Regions from separate parts of the Streptomyces malaysiensis subsp. malaysiensis genome, predicted to be linked through region 2. Evidence: riboswitches for the same ligand, from Rfam matches in the RefSeq annotation. Region 2 holds a riboswitch; each other region holds the start of a gene.
What was found. Region 2 has a riboswitch for cobalamin ahead of AB0E24_RS40460 (ABC transporter substrate-binding protein). Riboswitches for the same ligand answer to the same signal wherever they lie in the genome.
Positions count from the first base shown of each region.

Region 1: another riboswitch for cobalamin. It lies ahead of AB0E24_RS19545 (cobalamin biosynthesis protein); the one in region 2 lies ahead of AB0E24_RS40460 (ABC transporter substrate-binding protein).
Region 3: another riboswitch for cobalamin. It lies ahead of AB0E24_RS43270 (FAD-binding dehydrogenase); the one in region 2 lies ahead of AB0E24_RS40460 (ABC transporter substrate-binding protein).

Region 1 covers NZ_JBEZNG010000008.1:392,512-400,324, forward strand. Annotated here, with positions in the region: gene AB0E24_RS19540 (cobyric acid synthase) at 1-1,521, opposite strand, end outside; gene AB0E24_RS19545 (cobalamin biosynthesis protein) at 1,518-2,501, opposite strand; cobalamin riboswitch at 2,651-2,868, opposite strand; gene AB0E24_RS19550 (hypothetical protein) at 3,010-3,261, opposite strand; gene AB0E24_RS19555 (inorganic phosphate transporter) at 3,275-4,555, opposite strand; gene AB0E24_RS19560 (class II aldolase/adducin family protein) at 4,904-5,590, shown strand; gene AB0E24_RS19565 (alpha/beta hydrolase) at 5,681-6,808, shown strand; gene AB0E24_RS19570 (hypothetical protein) at 7,019-7,813, shown strand, end outside.
Region 2 covers NZ_JBEZNG010000035.1:676-8,488, reverse strand. Annotated here, with positions in the region: gene AB0E24_RS40475 (hypothetical protein) at 140-1,468, opposite strand; gene AB0E24_RS40470 (SpoIIE family protein phosphatase) at 1,816-3,942, shown strand; gene AB0E24_RS40465 (serine hydrolase) at 3,959-4,846, opposite strand; cobalamin riboswitch at 5,069-5,258, shown strand; gene AB0E24_RS40460 (ABC transporter substrate-binding protein) at 5,289-6,329, shown strand; gene AB0E24_RS40455 (FecCD family ABC transporter permease) at 6,326-7,441, shown strand; gene AB0E24_RS40450 (ABC transporter ATP-binding protein) at 7,438-7,813, shown strand, end outside.
Region 3 covers NZ_JBEZNG010000045.1:21,012-28,824, reverse strand. Annotated here, with positions in the region: gene AB0E24_RS43300 (cytochrome P450) at 1-1,108, shown strand, start outside; partial or broken gene AB0E24_RS46115 (ArsR family transcriptional regulator) at 1,229-1,285, opposite strand; gene AB0E24_RS43290 (cysteine hydrolase family protein) at 1,454-2,089, opposite strand; gene AB0E24_RS43285 (TetR/AcrR family transcriptional regulator) at 2,235-2,840, shown strand; gene AB0E24_RS43280 (DMT family transporter) at 2,888-3,853, shown strand; gene AB0E24_RS43275 (hypothetical protein) at 3,861-4,205, opposite strand; gene AB0E24_RS43270 (FAD-binding dehydrogenase) at 4,294-6,099, opposite strand; cobalamin riboswitch at 6,229-6,352, opposite strand; gene AB0E24_RS43265 (NAD-binding protein) at 6,461-7,813, opposite strand, start outside.

The DNA of each region.
Region 1 (7,813 bases), on a different contig from region 2:
GAGCTGCTCCTCGCGCAGCTCGCCGAAGCGGGTGTCCGGTGCCGGTACGAACGCCCGGCCCGCCGCGTCCGCCACCCGCCGCAGGAACGCCCGCCGGAAGCCGTCGCTCTCCAATGAGCCGTGCCAGTGGGTGCCCCACACCGAACCCACCCGGCAGCCGTCCAGGAAGGGCTCCTCGGCCCCGTCGAGCGGCTCGGCGACCCCGTGGTGGATCTCGTAGCCCTCCACCCGCTCACCGAGCGCCTCGCCCACCGGCCGGGCCAGGGTCTTCTCCGCCGCGAACCGCACCCGCACCGGCAGCAGCCCGAGCCCGGCGACCGTCCCGGCCCTCGACTCGACCTCGTCCTCGATGCGCTCCCCGAGCATCTGGAAACCGCCGCAGACGCCCAGCACCGGGCGGCCCTCGGCGGCCCGCCGGGCGATCGCGCCGGCGAGCCCGCGCTCACGCAGCCACTCCAGCGCCCTTACGGTGCCCCGGGTGCCCGGCAGCACCACCAGATCGGCGTCGGCCAGCTCCTCGGGCCGGTCCACGAACCGCACGACCACGCCCGGTTCGGCCGCCAGCGCGTCCACGTCCGTGAAGTTGGACATCAGCGGCACGGCGGCCACCGCGATCCGCAGCACGTCCGCACCGTAAGGGGGTGCCACGACGCTCTCCCGCACCGTGCCGCGCAGCGAGACCCGCAGCCCGTCCTCCTCGTCGATCCCCAGCCCGTGGGCGAACGGCAGCACACCGACGGTCGGGCGCCCGGTGAGGTCGCGCAGCATCTCCAGACCTGGCTCCAGAAGGCTCACATCGCCGCGGAACTTGTTCACCAGATAGGCGGCCACATGCCGCTGGTCCGCCGCCGACATCAGGGCGGTCGTGCCGAAGAAGGACGCGAAGACGCCACCGCGGTCGATGTCCCCGACCACCACGACCGGAAGCCCCGCGGCCCGCGCGAGCCCCATGTTGACGATGTCGGTACGGCGCAGATTGATCTCGGCCGGGCTGCCCGCGCCCTCGCAGATCACGGCGTCATGGGTGCGCCGCAGCTCCTCCAGGCACTCCGTGACGGTCCCCAGCAGCGCCTCACGCCCCTTGGCCGCCTCACCGGGGGAGACCGCGCCCGACGGCGGCCGTACGGCGGGCCCCGGCCGCGCCGGGGTCCCCGGCCGACCGAAGTACCCGCGCGCGCTCAGCTCGCCCACCGGCTTGCCCAGCAGCACCACCTGGCTGCTGCGGTCGCTGCCCGGCTTCAGCAGGACCGGATTCATCAGCGCGCTCGGCTCCACGCGAGCGGCGGCGGCCTGCATGGCCTGCGCCCGCCCGATCTCCGCCCCCTCCCGGGTGACGAAGGAGTTGAGCGACATGTTCTGCGCCTTGAAGGGCGCCACGCTGACGCCCTTACGGGCGAGCCACCGGCAGATCCCGGCCGTCACCACGCTCTTGCCCGCGTCGGAGGTCGTGCCCGCGACGAGCAGCCCCCCGCCCCGCGACCCCGAACCGTCCGTGCCGCCCTTACCGCGTATCCCGCTCATCCACCGCCCCTTCCAGCGGCCAGGGGCCGCCCCGTCAACGCCCTCAGGACCGGCCGGGCCGCCACGGACACCCCGAGCGCCAGGACGCCGACGCGCCGCGACAGCCGTATCGCCCGCTCGATGTCGGCCGCCGCCACCGGCCGCCCGCCGGAGTTGAGCACCGGCCGGTGCTCGACCCGGCCGCCGTACGCGAGGGTGCCGCCCAGCCGTACGCCGAGCGCGCCCGCGAAGGACGCCTCCACAGGGCCCGCGTTGGGGCTCGGATGGCGCCGGCCGTCGTGCCGCCAGGCGCGCCACGCACCGCGCGGATCGGGGCCCGCCAGCGTCGCCAGGGCCGCCGTAAGGCGCGCACCGGGCCATCCGGCCACATCGTCCAGACGGGCCGCCGCCCAGCCGAACCGCCGGTAGCGCGGCGACTTGTGGCCCACCATGGCGTCCAGGGTGTTGACGGCGCGGAAGCCGATGAGCCCCGGCACCCCGCCCACGGCGCCCCACACCAGGGCGCCCACGACGGCGTCGGAGGTGTTCTCGGCGACCGATTCGACAACCGCGCGGGCGATCCGCGGCCCGTCCAGCGCCTGCGGATCGCGGCCGCACAGATGCGGCAGCCGCTCCCGGGCGGCCTCGAGGTCCCCGGCGGCCAGCGCGTCGCCGACGGCCCGTGCCTCACGGCCCAGCGTCGTACCGCCGAGCACGGCCCAGGTGGCGGCGGCGGTCAGCGCGACCTCCGCGCCACGGCGCCCGCCGAGGGCCCGTACGGCGCGGGTCAGCAGCGCGGCACCGGCGGCCGCGCCGCCCGCGCACAGCGCGGTGTGCAGGGCCCCGTAGCCGCGGTGGTCACGCCACAGCCGGCGCTCGGCGGCCGCGGCGGCGCGCCCGAACGCGGCCACCGGATGGCCGCGGCGCGGATCGCCCGTGGCGAGGTCGCCGAGGAAGCCGAGGGCCGCGCCGCACGCGAACGAGGCGTGGTCGGCAGGCATCCCTCAGGCCGCCGTCACGCCTCGGCGCGGCGGAACGCGAACAGAGGTGCCGACAGAGGTACGGGGGGAGCCGGAGCGGGCAGCGGAGGCTGGCGGCGTGGCGGTGCCGGGCATGGCGGTATGTCCTCACTCAGGGTCCTCGCCCTGGTTCGACGTGACCGGCGGTGAGAGTCTCCTGGCTCCCGGATCCGCGGCCCTCCCGGTCTTCCAGCCCCACGTACGCGACGAACCGTACGGACGAGCCGTGACCCCATACAGGCGATGGGAGGCCGCTCCCCGGTGACAGTGGCGGGACCGCGCCGGATTCTCACCGGCTTCCTCTCCTGCCGCCGTTTGGCTCGGGAAGTCCACCATGGGCCGCGAATGGCCGTCAACTCGCATATGACCCATGACGCCCGAGTGTGCCGAGCCCCACAGACGACGGTCGCTCACAGGACGGCCGCCGGACGGTCGGCGCTGGTCAGCGCCGCCATCCGGCGGCCGGTGGGGCAATGGGGACGCGGGGTCCTCAGGCGACGATCAGATAGATGCCGTACGCCACGACCGCGGCGCACACCGCGAAACAGGCGTACGCGCCGGTGCGCGCGAGCGCGGACCCGCCGCCGGCCGCGCCGGAGGGCACGGCGGCCGTGCCGCCCTGCTCCGGCGCCGCCTTACGGGACGTGCCGACGATGCCCAGGGTGAAGACGCCCACCATGCCGACCGTCACCGCGAGGCTGACGCCGAAGACCTGGCCGAGTGCCGCCCAGTCGATGTTCATGTTTCCTGGCTCCTTAGCGGGTGGTGCTGCTCGCGGCGGCGGGGGTGGGGGTCTGCTCGGGCGCGCTCTCAGGGGTGCCGCTCACGGCGGCGGTCTCCGCGGCGTCCTCGGGGGCGGAAGCCGCCGTACCCGCGGGCGGCGGGGCCACGGACCGCAGGGCGGCCGTGACGGCGCCCACCGGCTCCTGGGGGGCGACCTCGTTGACGTTGGTGTGGTCCACGGGCTTGCGGCGCGACAGCGCCCAGATCGCCCCGCAGGCCAGGATCGCGAGCACGGCCACCGCCGCGACCCCCGCGTTCCCCTGGTCGGCCAGCAGCGCGGCGCCACCCGCCACCAGACCCGCGGCGGGCAGGGTCAGCACCCAGGCGACCACCATGCGGCCCGCGGTCGACCAGCGCACCACCGCGCCCTTACGGCCGACACCCGCGCCCATGACGGCGCCGGAGCAGACCTGGGTGGTGGACAGCGCGAAGCCGATGTGGGAGGAGGCGAGGATGACCGTCGCGGCGCCGGTCTGGGCGGCGAAGCCCTGCGGCGGCTGGATGTCGGTGATGCCCTTGCCCATGGTGCGGATGATCCGCCAGCCGCCCAGGTAGGTGCCGAGCGCGATGGCAAGACCCGCCGAGACGATGACCCACAGCGGCGGGTCGGAGTCGGGCGCCACCACGTTCCCGGTGACCAGCGCCAGGGTGATCACGCCCATCGTCTTCTGGGCGTCGTTGGTGCCGTGGGCGAGGGAGACCAGGGCCGCCGAGGCGATCTGCCCCGCGCGGTAGCCCTTCGCGGTGTCCTCCGGTGAGCGGCCGCTGCCGAGCCGGTAGGTGAGCCGCGTGGCGACCATGGTGGCGATGCCGGCCACGATCGGGGCGGCGACGGCGGGGATCAGGACCTTCATGACGATCGCGTCGCCGTTGACCCCGTCCAGGCCGACGGAGACCAGGGTGGCGCCGATCAGGCCGCCGAACAGGGCGTGCGAGGAACTGGAGGGGAGCCCGGCGAGCCAGGTCACCAGGTTCCACAGGATCGCGCCGACCAGCCCCGCGAAGATCACTTCTGGTCGGATACCGGCGCCCTCGTCGATGATCCCGCCGGAGATGGTCTTGGCCACCTCCACGGACAGGAACGCGCCGACGAGGTTGAGGACCGCTGACATCGCCACCGCCACCCTGGGACCGAGTGCTCCCGTGGAGATGGTGGTGGCCATGGCGTTAGCCGTGTCGTGGAAGCCGTTCGTGAAGTCGAACACCAAGGCCGTGACGATCACGATCCCGATGAGAAGCGTGATGTGTTCCATACACCCGGTCAATCAGTTCGAAGGTCGTTAGTGGCACGGTGAACGTAAGGAAACAGGGTGAACAGGAGATGAACTGAGCAGGGCATCAGGGTGACGTGGTTGCGGAATAGCCACGGCACTGTGAATTCCAGCCTACGTTCCCATGTCATACGGGAGTTGAGCCGAGGTCGAGGACCGCCGGAGGGGGCCTCCGGAAACGGCCCCGCGAACGCCTGCCGTTCACCCTCGTCCACCGGACCCGCACGGGTGTCCACGAGGCGCGGTCGTAGACGGTGCCAGCGCCCGTTCCGGTCCCGCCTCGGCGCGGCCGCCGGCCGCCTGGCAGGATCGCCTCGGAGGTGAGGGCAGGTGACCCAGTCGCGATCCCCGCGGCAGCCGCAGCCGCGGCTGACCCACCCCCTGCGCCAGGCATGGACGCAGGTGGTGAGAACGGCCCGCAGAACCACCGCAGACGGCCTCGTCGTCGGCACCTCGGGCAATGTCTCGGCCCGGGTCGGGGACACCGTCCTGGTGACCCCGAGCGGAGTCCCCTACGACCGGCTCGGCCCACGGGACGCCGTCGCCGTCGACCTCGACGGACAGCAGGTCCTCGGCGCGCTCAAGCCCACCAGCGAGCTGCCCATGCACCTCGCGATCTACCGGGAGACCGACGCCGAGGCGGTGGTCCACACCCACGCCGTGCACGCCACGGCCGTCTCCACCCTCGTGGACGAGCTCCCCGCGATCCACTACATGACCGCCGCCCTCGGCGGACCGGTCCGCGTCGCGGCCTACGCGCTCTACGGATCGGACGAACTGGCCGACGCCATGCTCGAGGCGCTCCGCGACCGCAGCGGCTGCCTGCTGCGCAACCACGGCACCATCGTCCACGGCGCCACCCTGGACCAGGCGTACGACCGCACCGCCCAGCTCGAATGGATGTGCCAGGTCTGGCTCACCGCGGCCTCCGTCCCCGGCCGCACACCGTCCCTGATCCCGCCGGACGAGATGCGGCGCGCCGCGGAGAAGCTGAGCGGCTACGGCCAGCCGGGCTGAGCCCGCCCGGCGCGCGGGCCCCGGCCGGGCGGTCACCCGGCCGGGTACGCCCGCTGGCCGGGGGCTGCCTCCCCGCCCACACTGGGAGGGATGCGCCTGCGTACAACGGCGGTCGCGGCCGCCACCACCCTGCTGAGTGTCGGCGTGGCCGCGGTGGCGGCCGGACGGTACGCCACCGACGCTGCGCTGAAACCGGCCTCGCACCGGCCGCTGCCGAACGAGCCCCCGCTGACCGTCCACGCGACCGCCGCCGGCCAGATCACCCTCACCCGCTCGCTCGCCTCGCTGCGCCCCGGCACCTACGGCCTCACCGGCCGCTCCTGCCACGCCGTCGTCGGCCCCGTCGTCGAGGACGCCCCGCACGCCGCCGACTGCGTCGTCCGCCGCCTGGAGCGGGTCACATACGGCGACCTCAACCCCGGCACCCGGGTGCGGCTGACCCCGCAGGTGCACATCGGCGATCCGCGGGACGCGCTCGGCATCGACCACACCGACGTCCACGTGCCCGGCGAACTCGGCCCGCTGCCCGCCTGGTTCATCCCCGGTGAACGCTCCACATGGGTGATCACCACCCATGGCCTGGGCACCACCCGTGAGCACCCTATGGTCGTCATGCCCTTCCTGAGGCAGCTGCGGGTGCCGGTGCTCGACCTCGCCTACCGCGGGGACCCCGGCGCCCCCCGCCCCGAGGACGGCATATCCCATCTCGGCGACACCGAGTGGCGCGACCTGGACGCCGCCGTCCGGTACGCGGTGGCCTACGGGGCGACCGGAGTCGTGCTGCACGGCTGGTCCATCGGCGCCTCGATGGCCCTCCACACCGCCGCGAACTCCGCGCTGCGGCACCGCGTCGTCGGCCTCGTCCTGGACTCCCCGGTGCTCGACTGGCGGGCCACCCTGCGCGCCCTGGCGGCGGCCCGTGGCATCCCCGCGCCGCTGCTTCCGCTCGCCCTGCGCGCCGCCGAGGGACGCACCGGACTCCACGACAGCAGACTGCCGGAAGTGGCCGATCCGGAGCGGCTGTCCGTGCCCACACTCCTCGCGCACGGCCCCGACGACACCCTCGCGCCCTGGCACGTCTCGCGTGAACTCGTTGGCCGCCGACGCGATCTGGTGACCCTTCACACGGTCCGGCAGGCACCGCACGCGGCCATGTGGAACGCGGACCCCAAGGGGTACGAGGAGGCGCTGCGGCGCTTCCTGATACCGCTGCTGTAGCGGCCGTAAGGCGATCGCGGAAGCGCGTGCGAGACGGCGCGGGAAGCGCTCGCGGGGCGGCGGCGGACATGTCCTCGAGATGGCGCGAACCATTCGCGGCGACCGCCGGACGGGTGCCGATTGGGCTTTCGGGCCGTCAACGGCGAGACTGCTTCCGTGACGTCCCGTACTCCGCGCGACTCCCGGCTCCGACTCGTCCGAAACCGGCCGATGGCCACCGCCCGCCGGCCCGCGGTGAACCGCGGCTCAAGACCGGCGCCCCGCCCGCCGGAGGGCACACCGCCCCCGGCCGAGCTGGCCCGGCAGGCCAGGGCGGGGCTCACGGGGGCCGTGGCGGTCGCCCATTGGGCCGCGGCAGAACACGGCGATCCTGGCGCGCTGTCCGACGAGGCCGCCGCCCGCGCCGCGGCGGCGCTCGGGCTGAGCGAGCGGGAGGTGCGGACCGACTGGGACCGCGCCCGCCTCATCGGCCTCATCGAGCACCACGCGGGCACCACCCGCCCCGGCTGGCGGCTTCAGGCGTGGGACCGGGACGACAGCGCGGTGCTGCGCGGCTGGGTCGCCCTCCTCGACGCGTGGTCCCTGGCCTGCCCCGCCCCGGCCACGGCCGAGCCGACGGCGGTCGCGGAGGTCGTCGAGGCCGTACCGCAGCTGCTCTCCCTGTTGCAGCTCTCCGCCGGCACCGTGCAGATCTCCGCCCTGCTGGACATGCTCCGGCAGCGGGTCGCCGAGCTGCGCACCGAGCGGTGCGAGGTCCCCCAGGGGGCCACGGAGGGCCGGGAGCCCACCGAGGGCGCCGGGAGTTCCGCGCCTGCCGATGCCGCCGGGGACGCCGCCACGCTAGAGGGGCTGCTGGACTGGGCCCTGGACGCCCTCTCGTCCGTCGGGGCGCTCACGGTGCGGGAAGAGCCCCGGGACGGGCTGAACGGGCCGGAGAACGCCGCTGACGACGCCAAGGGCGACCGCCGGGAGGCCGTGCTGACCGCGCTCGGCAACTGGGCGGTG
Region 2 (7,813 bases):
TGTGCCCTTCTGCCTTTGGAGCCTCATGACCAGCGCCGTATCAGAAGCCCTGGCCTCCGCCGTCGGCCCGCTCCGTTGTCCCTGCCGTCGCCGGTTGCCACGGCGGCGGGCCGGTCACCCAAGCTCCGCCCACAGTGCCTCATCGGCGTGTGATCCGGCTGAGGAGCCTTGACCAGCGGCCCCGTCGGCCCGCGCTGAACTGGGCCAACCTGGCGTGATCTCCGGGTCCCGCGATGGCCTCGAAAATGGCTCGCGCCTCCGCACGGAGCGCGTCGTCGTCCTGCGTCATCTGCTCGAACAGGACGTAGTCATGTCGGCGCAGGACGAACAGCGCGCGGTCGCCGACCTGGGGGTGCGACGACGCGCTGTACAGCGCACGGATCAGCCGCATCGGGGCGTCGGCGTCCATCGTGGAGATGTTCACCTGTAGCGCGAGGCGCAGAGCGAGGCGGAGTTCCTTCTCGTCCGGCGTGGGGAAATCCTGGGTCAGGACGGCCTCGACGGCGCGAAACACCGTCGGGGTGTCCACCGCCAAGCGGCGGAGCCTGCTCGTCAACTCGCGGTCGTGGCCCGGCGGGTTCCCATGAGCGGCCAAGGCGATCGCCGAGCGGACGACGGCAGCCGGGGGCGGCGTGTCCATCCCGGAAACCCCTGATCCCCTCTCCATCCCGCGGTTGTCGAGCTCGCCGAGTGCGCGAATGGCCTGGGACTGGACCAGGGTGTCCCTGTCATCCATCGCCAGGAAGATGAGTGAGTCCCTGATCTGCGACTTGGCGGGTCGGTCGGCACCGTCGTCGGGCAGCTCCTCCAGCAGGTGCATGAGGCGCACCCGGCCGAGCGGTGAGCTCTCGGCCTCGAACCGTTCCCGCGCCTGCCCCACGGAGACCCCGTAATGCCGCAGCGCGGCCAACACCGGATCGAACACGATGTCTTTATTGGCGTGGTGGTCGATAAGGGTGACAGCGTCCAGCAGCGCGGGCACCGGCTGGTCGGCCTGGATGTCACGCAGGGCCCGCGCCGCCGCGGGAACACAGGCGAGGTCGGACAGCGCGGCGGTGAGCACGGGCGCCGCGCGTCGGTCGCCGAGGTGGTGCAAAGCCTCGATGATCCCCTGTTTGAGGTGGTACGGATCTCGGTAGTCCTGGTCCCGCGCCGACTGCTGGGGAAGGCTGTCGCTGGAAACGGTGCGGTAGGGCTCGATGTCGGCCCCCAACCCGTACTCATCGGTGAGCCTGTCGCCCTCCTCGTACCAGGCGTCCCACACCTCCTGGACGGCGGCGACCCTCTCGTGATGCCGGGCGGTGGCGGCCAGGAGGTCTTCAAGTCGACCGACGAGCGCCGGAACCACACCCGGACCGCGCTCTCGCAACGCGTCGATGGCCCGGTGTCTGGGAGTCGGCCCGTCGAAGCCGGTATCGGCCCGCTGCCAGTGTTCCAGCCTGTCGATCAGCTCTTGCAGGTCATCCATCGGTTTCCATCCTGGCGCTCGGTGCCGACTCAGCGGCTCAGCCGACAAAGCCAGGAACGTACCGCGGGGTCCACGGGACCGGTCCCACCCCGAAACGGCATTCTTCCCGGGGCCGGGCCGTCGATCGGCGCCATCAGCCGCGTCCATGTCGGCAGCGGCGAAGCCTGGCTCATTCGGGAACCACCCGACCGAGGGATCCGGCACAGCCCAACCCGGCGCCGACTCACGAATCCCGCCCCTCGCGTCACTGTGCGTTCCCGCGGCTTCCACGGCCCGGCCGCTGTTCAGGCGCGTTACCCTTTGCCAGAGGGTAACGACCGGTGGGGGTGACCACGGAGGGTATCCGGATGGCGCGTAGAGCCGGGGCCGATTCCGACACGAAGCGGATGTCCATCCGCTTCGCGGACGTGCCTGAGGCGCCCGCTCCGGCCCTCGCCCTACTGGGCTCCGACGGCACCATCCTGGAATGGGGCGAGGGCTGCCGGCGGCTGCTCGGGCACCGCGCGGAGGACGTCGTGGGGCTGTCGGCGCGGCGGCTGCTGGAGACCCCCGTCGAGGCGGTGCGGTGGTCCCCGGCTCCGGGAGCCATGGGGCAGCTCGGCGGTCGGCATGCCACCAGCGCGGTCGTGAAGGTCGGGCACCGGGATGGCGGGAGCCTCCGTCTGACGGTGGAGGTCATCGCGCTGACCGGCGCGGACGGTGAGAGCTGTCGGCTCGTCGCCGTCACGGAGGCGCCGGACGGGGTACGGACCGCCGAGGCCGAGGCGGCGCTCCTGGACCGATCACCGCTGGCCGTGGCGGTGTGGGACGCGGGCACGCGGCCGCTGTGGTCGAACCGGACCTGTAGAGAGGTCGTGGGCCGCTCCGGGACGGAGGCGCCCACCCGGTCGACGCGGCGCGTCGTGCGCGGTTTCGACCGGACCGTCGTCGAGCCGGTGATACGGCAGGCGCTGACATCGCGGGAGCCGGTCGGCGACCACGTGCTGCGGTGGGTGTCGCCGGAGCACGGCCGGGAGGTGGTCTTCTCCTCCTGTCTCTTTCCCCTCGCCCCCAGGGGCGGTGACCCGCTGGGCGTGTGCACCGTCTCCCTGATCACCAAGAGTGGGCAGCGCGAGCGGCTGGCGCTGCTCGGCAGGGCGGCCAACCAGATCGGTACCACGCTCGATGTGATGACCACCGCGCAGGAACTGGCGGACATGGCCGTCCCCGCCCTCGCCGACTACGTCACGGTGGATCTGGTTGATACCGTGCCGCTGGGCGGGGAGCCGCTGAAGCGGATGCCCGAGGCCCCCTCCGGCATCCCCGTCTTCCGCCGCGCGGGTCAGTCCTCCGTCCACGAGGGCGTGCCCGAGGCCGCCTTCCTGGTGGGGGACGTGGTGTACGTACCGCCCGGATCGCCGTTCCTCACCGCGCTGTACGGGGACCAGTCCTACTTCGAGCCGACGATGGAAACCGGCCCGGGGACATGGCTCGACCGCGACCCGCAGCGCAGACTTCTCATCCACAACACCGGCATGCACTCGGTGATGATGATCGCGCTCAGGGCCCGCGGCACCATCCTGGGCATCGCCGTGTTCACGCGGACCGACAACGCCGTGCCCTTCTCCCGGGACGATCTGCTGCTGGCCGAGGAACTCTGCGTCCAAGCGGCGTTGAGCCTGGACAACGCCCGCCGCTACACACGGGAGCGGGCCGCCGCCCTCGCCCTTCAGCGCAGTCTCCTGCCGCAGGAGCTGTCGGGCGGCGCCGCGGCGGACCTGGCCGGCCGCTATCTGCCGTCGGACCGGCACGAAGGGGTGGGCGGGGACTGGATGGACGCCATCGGGCTGCCGGGCGGCCGGATAGCCCTGGTCATCGGCGATGTCATCGGCCATGGCATCAACGCCGCCGCCGCCATGGGCAGGATGCGCACCGCGGTCCACACCCTCGCCGCCCTCGACCAGCACCCCGCGGAGCTGCTCGACCACCTGGACAAGGTCACCGCCCAGCTCGCCGAGAGGGGCACCTGGTCCCCGGGGTACTCCTCGATCGCCGGCGGAAGCTGCGTCTACGCCGTCTACGACCCGGCCACTCGCATCTGCACCCTGGCCCGCGCCGGGCATCCGCCACCGATGCTGGTGACACCCGACGGCCATGCCACGATCGCCGAGACACCGGTGGGCCCGCCGGTCGGAATAGGCGCCGGTCGCTATGAATCCGTCGACCTCGAACTGCCCGAGGGCAGCCTGCTCGCCTTCTTCACCGACGGGCTGGTGGAGTCCCGGCACGGCGACATCGATGCCGGACTGGAGCGGCTGCTCACCGCGCTGGAACGTCCCCCGGCGAGCCTCGATGACCTGTGTGCCCGTGTCATCTCGAGGATGACCACGGACGCGCCCCCGGAGGACGACATCGCGCTCCTCGTGGCCCGGACACGCACCGGCGACAGCGGCCGGGCGGCCGCCCACAGGGGGCACCGCCGGCCGGCGGCCTGACGCGAAGCGGAGACGCCTAGGGCCGGGCGCCGGCCGCGGGTGCGTTGAGGTTCTCGTGGACCGCGCGGGCGATGCCCTCGATGTTGGCGATGCCGTCGTCCATCGTGGCGTTGTCCTGCGTGAGCACCGTGATCGTGTAGTCGTGGTCACCGCCGGTGAAAGCGCCGAGGCTGTGCACACGCCAGCCGTTCGTGGCCCGCTCCAGCCAGCCGTTCTTCACATGCACCTGTGCGTCGCCCGGCGCACCGGCCGGGGTCCCCCAGCGCTGCGAGGGGATGACCTCGCCGGTCAGCTTCAGGATGTAGGCGCGGGAGTCCTCACCGAGCACCGGGTTCGCGTGGGTCACCAGTTGGAGGAGCTTCTCCTCATCGTTCGCGGTGATCTGGGTGAGCCCCCAGTGCCCCTCGCTGTCGAGGACGGTGTTGGTCATCCCCGCGGCCAGCAGAAACGCGTTGACCTTGGCCGCCCCGAGTTGGTTCCACAGCGCGGTGGTGGCATCGTTGTCGGACTTCGTGATCATGGCGGTGGCACGGTCCTTCTCCTCCTGCGTCAGGGCGCGATCGTCCTTCTGCGCGTCCCACAGCAGCGTGGCGAGCACGGTCACCTTGACCGTGCTCGCGGAGTCGAACTTCCGGTCCGCGTCGAGAGCGCAGGTGGTGTTCGTGGTGCGGTCGTGGAGGCTGATCGCCGTCGTGGCGGAGGCGCCGTCCAGTGCGGAGTTGATGTCCTCGGAGAGCTTCTCGGCGAGTTCCGGCTTGTCCGAGGCGCAGATCGCCGCCTGCGGGGTGGCCGCGTGAGCCGACCCCACCGAGACGACCGTCGGCACGAGTACCCCCGCGGCCAGCGCCGCTCTTGACGCCAGGGTGGTACGGGGAAGCTGGGATATTCGTCGGTGTCGCCCCATGGCGTGCTCGTCCATTCGTTCGCGGTGCGTTTCCGCACACGGGGACTTCGCTCCATCGCGAAGATGTCCCGGTGCTCCGGCTCTGGATGACGAGCCGGGGACGGGTGAGGTTCAGCGACGCGTCCGAGTCTCACAAGATCGCTCCACAATGGACACAGCATCGCTGAGCGCCGGGAGCCCCTGCCCCGTACGCACGGTTCCGGCCGGGCGCCCTTTCGCCCCTCGGCCACCCCTACGTAAGATCAGCCGGTCATCACCGCGACGGGAGACAGGAAGCCGGTGCGATTCCGGCACGGTCCCGCCACTGTGACCGGGGAGTGCAACCCTTCGACATGCCACTGCGCACCGCGTGGGAAGGCCGGGGGAGCGTCGATCCGGGAGTCAGGACACTGGTCTGTCGCGGGCCCGTTCCGAGGAGCGCGGACTCCCCAGGAGGCTCTACGTGTACGACGGCATGTCCCGTCCTGTTTTCTCTCCCCCGGCGTTTCCCCGCCGTCGCGCCCTGCGCGTCGCCGCCGCCGTCGCCTTGTCCACGACCCTGCTGACCGGCTGTGCCGGAGGCGAGGGCCCGGCGGACAAGCCGGCGAGCGCGGCGTCGTCGCTCAAGGGCTTCCCGGTCACCATCGACAACTGCGGGACCCGCACCACGTACGAGAAGCCGCCCGAGCGGGCGGTCACCATCCATCAGCACCCCGCCGAGCTCATGCTGGCCCTCGGTCTGAAGGACCGTATGGTGGGCACCGCCTTCCTCGACTCGGCCGTTCTGCCGCGGTACCGGAAGGACTTCGCGGCCATTCCCGAACTGGCGAAGAGGGAACCGTCCTTCGAGACCGTCCTCAACGCCGATCCGGACTTCGTCTACGGCGGCTACGGCAGCGCGTTCGCCGGGAACGAGGGCCGTTCCCGCAAGGCGTTCGCGGACGCGGGCATCAACACGTACCTCAACCGCGAGTACTGCGGCGAGAAGCGCGTGTCGATGAAGGACACCTACGACGAGATCCGTGCCATCGGCGCGATCTTCGGAGTGCGGGAGCGCGCCGACAAGGTGGTCGCCGACCTCCAGCGGCGGGTCGAGCGGACCACCCGGGCGGTGCGGGGCGCACGGGCCGTGCCGGTGTTCGTGTACGACAGCGGGGACAAGGCGGCGTTCACCGCGGGCGGCAAGGGTCTGGGCACCGAGATCATCCGGCTGGCCGGCGGCCGGAACGTGTTCGACGACCTCGACGAGGTCTTCGGTGACGCGTCGTGGGAGCAGGTCGTCGCCCGCAAACCCGAGGTCATCGCGATCTACGACTACGGGGGTGCCGGGAGCGTCGAGCGGAAGAAGCGGTTCCTGCTCTCGCGGCCCGCACTCGCCGACGTCCCCGCCGTGAAGAACAAACGGTTCGTCGTGCTTCCGCTGACCGCGACGGTCATCGGCGTCCGTCCGCCCTACGCGGCCTCGGATCTGGCGCGCGCACTGCACCCCGAGAAGTTCCGGTGACGGACACCGTACGGAACGCTCCGGCGGCGGATACCGGCCCCGGACGCAAGAGCGGTGAGGGCGGGGCTCACCGGGTGTCCTTCGCCATGGTCCTGGCGGCGCTCGGCATCCTGCTCCTGGTCTCCGCCACGGCGGGCATGGCCATCGGTTCGGTCCATGTGCCGCCCGGTGAGGTGTGGCGCATCGTGACGCACGCGCTGGGCGCCGACTGGTCGGCGCCGGTTCCGTCGCGGGCGCACGAGACGATCGTGCTGAAGGTACGGGCTCCGCGGGTGGCGCTCGGGGCCGTGACGGGTGCCGGGCTCGCGGTGGTGGGTGCCGCCATGCAGGCGCTGGTGCGCAATCCGCTCGCGGAGCCGTATCTGCTGGGGGTGTCCTCCGGGGCCTCGCTCGGTGCCGTCGTCGTGATCGTCTTCGGGGTGAGCCTGTTCGGGCCGGTGTCGCTGTCGGCCGCCGCGTTCGCCGGTGCGCTGCTCACGCTGCTGCTCGTGTACACCACGGCCCGGGCCGGCGGCCGTATCACCTCGGCCCGGCTGGTGCTGTCGGGGGTGGCGGTGGCGTCGGTGCTCACCGCGGTGATGGATCTGCTGCTCCTGACCACCGGCCGGGGCAACGAGGCGCGGGCGGTTCTCGCCTGGACGCTCGGTGGCCTCGGTGGCGTCCAGTGGGGCACGCTGTGGCTGCCGGGCGCGGCCCTGCTGCTCGGCACCGTCGTCCTGGTGGTCCAGGCCCGCTCGCTCAACCTGCTTCTGGCGGGCGAGGAGGCCGCCACCACGATGGGGTTGGACGTGGCCCGGTTCCGTGCCCGGATGTTCGTCCTGCTGTCCCTGGTCACCGGGGTCCTGGTGGCGGCGGCCGGGCCGATCGGCTTCGTCGGCCTGATCCTCCCTCATATCGTGCGGCTGTTCGTGGGCGGCGACCACCGCCGCGTACTGCCGACCGCCGCACTGGCCGGAGCGGTGTTCCTCATCTGGGCCGACGTCGCCGCGCGCACGGTCGCCGCCCCGATGGAGATCCCCGTCGGGGTCCTGACGGCCCTGTGCGGAGGGCCGTTCTTTCTGTGGCTGATGCGCCGGGACGCCCGGCGCGACGCCGATCGAGGAGTGGGATGAGCGCGACCGAACTCGCCGTCGAGGGGTTGACGCTCACCGCCGGCGCACACCACCTCGTACGGGACGTCTCCCTGACCGCCCGGCCCGGGGAGGTCATCGGCCTCGTCGGCCCCAACGGAAGCGGTAAGTCGAGTCTGCTGCGCGCGGTCTACCGCGTGCTGCGCCCCGACACGGGGTGCGTACGCGTGGACGGGGCGGACGCCTGGTCGCTGCCGGTACGGCGGCTGGCCCGCACTCTGGCCGCCGTGGTCCAGGAGTCCGGCGCCGGCATCGACCTGACCGTTCGCGAGGTCGTCGCGATGGGCCGTACCCCGCACAAACGCCTGCTCGACGGCGACACCGCCGAGGACGCCCGGCTCATCGGCGCGGCCC
Region 3 (7,813 bases), on a different contig from region 2:
CCGCAAGCTGCTCAGCCCGGCGCTGCACGGCCGGTCCATCGCGAGCTACCCCGAGCTGATCGCCGAGATCGCCGCGGAGGACATCCGGACGTGGCCGCTCGGCAGGCCGTTCGCGCTCCAGGACCATATGCAGGCCATCACGCTGGAGATCACCCTGCGGCTGGTCTTCGGGATCCGCGACGCGGAGCAACTGACCCGGCTGCGCCCGTTGCTCCTCACCCTGTCCAAGGCCAGTGGCTCCTCGCTGCTGTTCCTGATGCCCGGGCGACTGCGTGCGTGGGCGGAGAAGTCACCGCTGGCGATGCGCCTGCCGTTCCTGCCGACGACCCGCACCATGAAGACCAGCGCTGCGGTGGACGAGATCCTCTACGCCGAGATCGCCAGGCGCAGGGACGAGGAGGACAGCGGGGCCACCGACGTTCTGGGACGGTTGCTCCAGGCGCGGGACGACCAGGGCCGGTCGATGAGCGACCAGGAGATCCGCGACGAGCTGCTCACCCTGCTGGAGGCCGGGCTCGAGACCACGGCCACCGGGCTTTCGTGGGCCTTCGAACGGCTGATGCGCACCCCCGAGGTGCTGAAGCGGCTGCAAGAGGAGTTGGAGCGCGGCGAGGACGAGAGCTACCTCGACGCGGTCGTCAAGGAGGTGCTGCGGCTGCGCTCGGTGATCACCGGCTCGGGGCGCCTCCTGGACAAGCCACTGCGGCTCGGGGCGTACGAGATCCCGGCCGGATGGGTGGCCATCCCCATGTTCGTGCTGATCCACCAGGACGGCGAGGCGTATCCGGACCCCGAGGAGTTCCGGCCGGAGCGGTTCCTCGGCGAGGGCGCCCAGGCGGCGCAGAAGTCCTTCCTGCCGTTCGGCGGCGGCCGCCGCTACTGCGTCGGTGCGCAGCTCGCGATGATGGAGATGAAGGTGATCATCCGCGAGGTGCTGCGGAGGGTGGATCTGACCGCCGCCGACCCCGCGCCCGAGCCCCAGCGGATGTGGCATGTCACCCTCGTCCCCGGCAGGCGGGCCATCGCCGTGGCCCGCGAACAGCCCCTGAAGCGTGGGCCGTCGACCGAGGAAGCGAGGTGCCCGGTGCACCCGGCCCCGCCCGAGTAGGCCATCACGCCTACGGCCGGTCCATAGCCGCGAGTTGATCGCCGAGGGCGCTTCGCCGGTGCCGAGGGTGCTTCGCCGGTACAGCACCTGCCGTCCGTGGCGGGCCCGGGCGACCAGCCCCGTGGCGTGCAGGACGCGCAGGTGCCGGGACACGGCGCTCGGCGTCACCCTCAGGCGGCGGGCGAGCGGCTACACCGCCGGGGTCGTCCTGCTGGTGCCGCTCGGCGACGGTGGGCGTGTGCGCACTCGTCGCCCGCCTCACCGCGCTCGCCCTGGTCCGCCATCTGCTCGCCCTGCGCCGGTCCCGGGCGGACCGGGCCGGGGCCGCACACCGCGACGCGGCCACTACGCCCCCGAGCCCTCCCCTCGCAACGCGGCGAGCAGTTCCTTCGTGCCGAGGATGGCATGGGCGAAGGTGGGGCCGTTCAGCTCGTGTGCGGAGTGCATCATCTCGCGTTTGGCCGCGGCCGTGGCGTCACGGACCAGCGTGACGTGGTAGCCGAGCTCCATGGCGAACCGGCCGGTGGATTCGATGCAGGTGTTGGCCAGCAGCCCGATGAGGATCACATGGCTGATGCCGTGCTGCCTGAGCCGCGTATCCAGATCGGTGTTGGCGAACCCGCTCTGTGCCCAGTGCTCATGGACCACCATCTCCCCGGGCTCCGGCTGGAAGTCGGGATGGAACTCCCCGCCCCAGGTGCCCTTGGCGAAGCTGTGCCGCACCATGATGTTCCGCTGGGTCGGATTGGGGTGATCCCATGACTCGTAGTCGCCCGGCTCCCAGCGGCGGTGCGGGACGAACACCACCCGCACCCCGGACCGCCGGGCGGAGCCGACGATCGCGCGCAGATTGTCCAGCAGGCCGACCTCCTCGGCGACGCTCTCCACGACCGGCCAGACCTTGCCTCCCTCGGAGAGGAAGTCGTTGTACGGATCGACCAGCAGCACCGCCGTTCGCCGGGGCTCGTAGGTCTCGGCCATGTCGTCTCCTCCGCCTGTCCGGACGATCAGCCACCCCCTGAGCAGCCGGCGTCCTGGACCCGTCCGAGTGCCCGGTCGTTGCCATCCGAATCCGCTTACGCCATAGTAGGTAGACCTACCTACCTAGTCCATCGAGGCGCATACGATGAGCGAGACCGGTGTGAGGACGACGGGGCCCGGAAGGCGGCGGCCGGCGCGGGAGCGTCTGCTGGCGGCCGCGGCGCGCCGCTTCTACGCCGACGGTGTGACGGCGACCGGCATCGACACGATCACCGCCGAAGCCGGCGTGGCGAAGATGAGCCTGTACAACAACTTCTCCTCCAAGGCCGATCTCGTCATGGCCTATCTCGACGCCCGGCACGAGGAGTGGCTCGCGCTGTACGCGTCACGGCTGGAGCGGGCCGAGAGCGCCCGCGACGGCGTCCTCGCGGTCTTCGACGCCTACGCCGACCATGCGGCGTTCGCCTACGAGCGCGGCTTTCGCGGCTGCGGCCTGCTCAACGCGGCGGCCGAACTGCCCGCCGGAGACGAGGGGCGGACCGTCGTGCGCCGCCACAAGGAGGAGGTCGAGCGGCTGCTCGCCGGTCACCTCGAGGAGTTGCTGCCCGAGCGCCCCGAGGACGCTCGCACCATGGCGGAGCACCTGTCGTTCCTGCTGGAGGGCGCGATGTCGCGGGCCGGTCTGGAGGGCGACGACAGCCGTCTGCGGCACGCCCGCGCGATGGCGGCAGCCCTGCTGGACACGTTGTGAACACCCCCGGACCCGGCGCCCGTTCGGCGGGCGCCGGATCGCTGTGCGTGCTCGCCGCGTCCGTGCTGTGGGGCACCACAGGCACCGCGGCGACCTTCGCCCCGGCCGTGGGCCCCCTCGCGATCGGCGCCGTCGCCATGGGCCTCGGCGGACTGCTCCAGGCCCTGGTCGCGGCTCCCCGCATCGTCCGGCAGGCCGCTGGGCTGCGGGCGCGGCGCGGCACCGTGCTGCTCGGCTCGATCGCGGTGGCGGCCTACCCCTTGGCGTTCTACAGCTCGATGCGCCTGGCCGGAGTGGCCGTGGGAACGGTGGTGTCGATCGGCATGGCCCCACCGGCCTCAGCCGTGATCGAGCGGGTCATGGACCGGCACCGGCTGACGAGCCGCTGGAAACTCGGCGCCGCCCTGGGCCTGCTGGGCACCCTCATGCTGTGCGCGGCCCAGGCCACCGGCGCCCCCGGCGACCCGGAGCGGGCGTCCATGGGTGCCACGGCACTCGGCGTGGCGCTGGGCCTCGTCGCGGCCACGACCTACGCCCTCTACTCCTGGGCGGCTCACCGGCTGATCACCGGCGGCATCACCTCACGCGCGGCGATGGGCACGGTCTTCGGCCTGGGCGGACTGCTCCTCGTGCCCGTCCTCCTGGCCACCGGCGCCCCGCTCCTGGACTCCGGGTCCGCCATGGCCGTCGGCGCCTATATGGCGCTGGTGCCCATGTTCACCGGCTATGTGCTGTTCGGCTGGGGGCTGGCGCATGTGCCCGCCTCCACGGCGACCACGCTCTCCCTGCTCGAACCGGCCGTCGCGGCCGTCCTCGCCGTACTCGTCATCGGCGAGCGCCTCCCCGCCGCGGGCTGGGGCGGCGTCGCGCTCGTCCTCGCCTGTCTGGCCGTCCTCACCGCACCGGCGACTGTCCCCGGGCGGCGCCGACGGCGCGGAGAAAGCGTGCCGCCGCCGGAGCGCACATCCGCGGAGCACACGGCTGCCCGGCCGGACCCGGAGTGGGCACCGTAGCGGAGTGTCAACTCCCCGCGGCGGAAAACCTCTCCGCGAGGTCGCGGTGCCGGTCCGCGGCCAGCCTCGCATCGGCCGTGCCGACGGTCGATCCGACCATCCGCCCGATACGTTCGATCTCGTCGGCGAAGCGCAGGTGTTCCAGCCGAGCGTGCTCACGGCAGGCGAGGCAGGTGACGTTCTCCGGGCGCGGCGAAGTCATCGCGTACGGCGCCCGCAGCCCGCATCCGGTATCGACGAGGCTCGGCAGATCACCGGCCAGGCCGAAGGTGGACGCCATCATCTCGCGTACGGCGGCGACACCGCGGACCACCTTCGACTCGACGTGGATATGCGGATCGTCCCCGCCCATGCGACCTCCCCGACACGGCGACGCGACCGGCCGGGAGCGCTCGTGGCCGGTCGCGGAGTGCGGGACGAGTCTGCCATGGCGCGCCGGTTCAGGTCGCGGTCGCGGCCGCCGCCGCTCGGCCCGCCGTACGGCCCGAGAACAGGCAGCCGCCGAGGAAGGTGCCCTCCAGGGAGCGGTAGCCGTGCACTCCCCCGCCGCCGAAGCCCGCGACCTCACCGGCCGCGTACAGACCGGCGATCGGGGTGCCGGAGGCGTCCAGGACGCGGCCGGAGAGATCGGTCTGGAGGCCGCCGAGGGTCTTGCGGGTGAGGACGTTGAGGCGTACGGCGATCAGCGGTCCGGCGCCCGGGTCCAGGATCCGGTGCGCGGAGGCGGTGCGGCTGAGGGTGTCCCCGGGGTAGGCGAGCGCGTTGCGGATGCCCATGACCTGGACGTCCTTGGTGTACGGGTTCGCGATCTCGCGGTCGCGGGCCTCGATCTGCCGTTGCAGATCCGCCAGGTCGATCAGGCCGTCGCCGGTCAACTTGTTCATGCCCGCGACGAGTTGGGGCAGGGTGCTCGCGACGACGAAGTCCTCGCCCTTGTCGCGGAACCGCTGGATCGGCTCGGGGGTCTGCCAGATACGGGAGAGCAGCTGCAAGATGTCCTTGTTGGTCAGGTCCGGGTTCTGCTCCGAGCCCGAGAGCGCGAACTCCTTCGCCATGATCTTCTGGGTGGTGACGAACCATGAGTAGTCATAGCCGCTGGCGGTGATCGACCCGAGGGTGTGCAGCGTGTCGTAGCCGGGGATGTCGGGGGTGGCGAAGCGCTTGCCCTTCGCGTCGAACCACATCGACGAGGGTCCCGGCAGAATGCGGATGCCATGGCCCGGCCAGATCGGATCGTAGTTCCTCAGGCCCTCGGTGTAGTGCCACATACGGTCGGGGTTGACGATCCGTCCGCCCGCCTTCTCGGTGATCGCCAGCATCCGGCCGTCCACATACGCCGGAACGCCGGTGACCATGAACTTCGGCGGTTTGCCCAGCCGTTCGGGCCAGTTCCGGCGTACGAGATCGTGGTTGGCGCCGATACCGCCCGAGGTGACGATCACCACGGGGGCGTTGAGCTCGAAGTGGCCCACCACGGTACGCGAGGTGGGCTTGCCGCGGGCGGCGTCACTCGGCTCCAGGATCGAGCCGCTCACCCCGGTGACGTTGCCGCCGGTGACGGCCAGATCATCCACCCGGTGACGGAACTTGAAGGTCACCAGGCCGTCCTTGGCGGCGGCCCGCACCTTCTTCTCGAACGGCTCGACCACGGCCGGACCGGTCCCCCAGGTGACATGGAAGCGCGGCACCGAGTTGCCGTGCCCGTCCGCGAGGCCGCCGCCGCGCTCGGCCCAGCCGACGATCGGGAACCACTGCACACCGAGCCGGTGCAGCCAGGACCGCTTCTCCCCGGCGGCGAAATCCACATACGCCTCGGCCCATTTGTGCGCCCAGTAGTCCTGGCCGCCGGGATCGGTGACGCCGCGGTCGAAACCGGCCGTGCCGAGCCAGTCCTGCCAGGCCAGTTCGGGGGAGTCCTTGATGCCCATCAGCCGCTGTTCCTCGGAGTCGACGAAGAACAGGCCGCCGAAGGACCAGAACGCCTGGCCACCGAGGTTGCTCTCGGGTTCCTGGTCGAGGAGGAGCACCTTGCGTCCCGCGGCCGTCAGTTCCGCCGTGGCCACCAGCCCGGCGAGCCCGCCGCCGACCACGATGGCGTCCGCGTCCGAGGACGCCCCGGAGGCGGCGAAAGCCGGCACCGTGGCCTGGGCGAGCGCGGCGCCGGCGAGCACACCGCCCGCGGCCGTCAGGGCACGGCGGCGGCTGATCCCGGCGGGCGAGGCGCAATCCTCTGTGGGGTTCTCCATGGGCTGCCTTCCGGAAAGGGGGTTCGGAGGGTGCGGGAGATACGAGGGAGTTGCCGCGGCGGTAACGTGTTACCGACGGTAGCCCACGGGATGCGGGGCCGCCAGAGCCCCGCATCCGATGACCAACTCTCTTTTGCCGCAAGGGACTTCGTAACGCCAGCGGCCCTTCCCACCCGCGGATGCGGGCAGTGGCCTGTTCGGGATCCGCTCGCCGATCACAGCGGCGGCACCGCGCCGGATTCACACCGGCTTCCTCGTTCCGCCGTCGCCCATGTCGCCCTTGTCGCCCGGCATCATCACATCCCGGGCACCGCCAATCCGCGCGGCCCCGCTCCGGGGAGGGCCGCGGGGAAGGTCTCGGTCAGCCCCGGCGGGCGGGTGCCCCCGCGAGGATCTCGCCCAGGCCCTGGCGGGTGGCCGCCAGCACCACGCGGTCCTGGGGCCGCAGGACATAGCCGGGGTGCAGGTCCCAGACCAGGGCGGGCTCCTGATGGGTGACACCGTCGTAAGGAGGCGCCGCCCCGAGGTCGCGTTGCCGGTCCCCGGGCTCCGCCGTGTCCAGTGCGATCACCCGCCAGGCGCCCGGTACGAACGCCTCGGCGACGGTACGCCCCTCCAGTTGCGGATGCCCGGCGACATTCAGCGCGGCGAACAGCAGCACCCTGCGCTCGACCGGTATGGCGCCGAGGATCTGGCGTCCCATCATCGCCCCGGCGAACGCCGGCGCCGCCAGACTGGAGACGCTGCGGCTGCGGGTCAGCGCCCGGGGGTGGGCGGCGCGCAGGGTGCGGTAGACGACGGTGGCGAAGTGGTCGTCGTACAGGCGCAGCGCCACCCGCAGCCGGGGTTTGACCGAGCGGGCGTAGAGCGTCGCCTCCAGATTGGTGGTGTCGACGCTGGTCAGGGCGAGCAGGGCGCGTGCCCGCTGGATCTTGGCGGCCTCCAGGACGCCCTCCTGGGTGACATCGCCGAGGACCGTCGGCACCCCCAGCCTGCGGGCCAGCGGGATGCCGCGCGCCCCCGGATCCTCTTCCACGCACACCACGGGAATGTCCATCTCCCGGAGTCTGGCCAGCACCCGGGTGCCGACCTTGCCGAGTCCGAGCAGGACGACATGGCCGGAGAGGCCGCGCGGCGGGCGGCGCAGCGCGGACGCGGTGCGGAAGGTGCCCAGCGCTTCGAGCGCGGCCGCCACCAGGACCGGCAGCAGAAGCAGTCCGGTCAGCCCGGACAGCAGTTGGAGGACCTTGCGCCCGGTCGGCTCGTCGAGCGCCGGATCGTCGATCGCCAGCACGTCCAGCACCGTGAGGTAGGCCGCGCGGAGCAGACCCGCTCCGGTGAGCTGCCAGGCGGCGATGGTGAGGACGAGCACGGCGATGGCCATTCCCGCGACGGACCAGCGAAGCCGACGGGAGAACAGCGAGGCCAGTGGCAGTCTGCGGCTGCCGAGCCGCCGTGGCGGCAGCGGTGGGCCGGTGGCGGATACGGCCTCGAGCACCACCGTGTCACGCCCGGTGGCGGCGGCGACCTCCTCGTCTCCGGGCAGCAGCCTGGGCCCTTCGTCCCCGCTGCTGTCGGAGCCCTCGCTGCCACCGGGGTCGCTGGTGGTGGACGAGAGCAGGGCGAGGGTGCACAGCCCCGGACGGGCGACCTCACGCGAGCCGGGCGGGGTGCGCTCGGCCGCGCGCAGCAGCAGCCCGTCGGCCTGCACCAC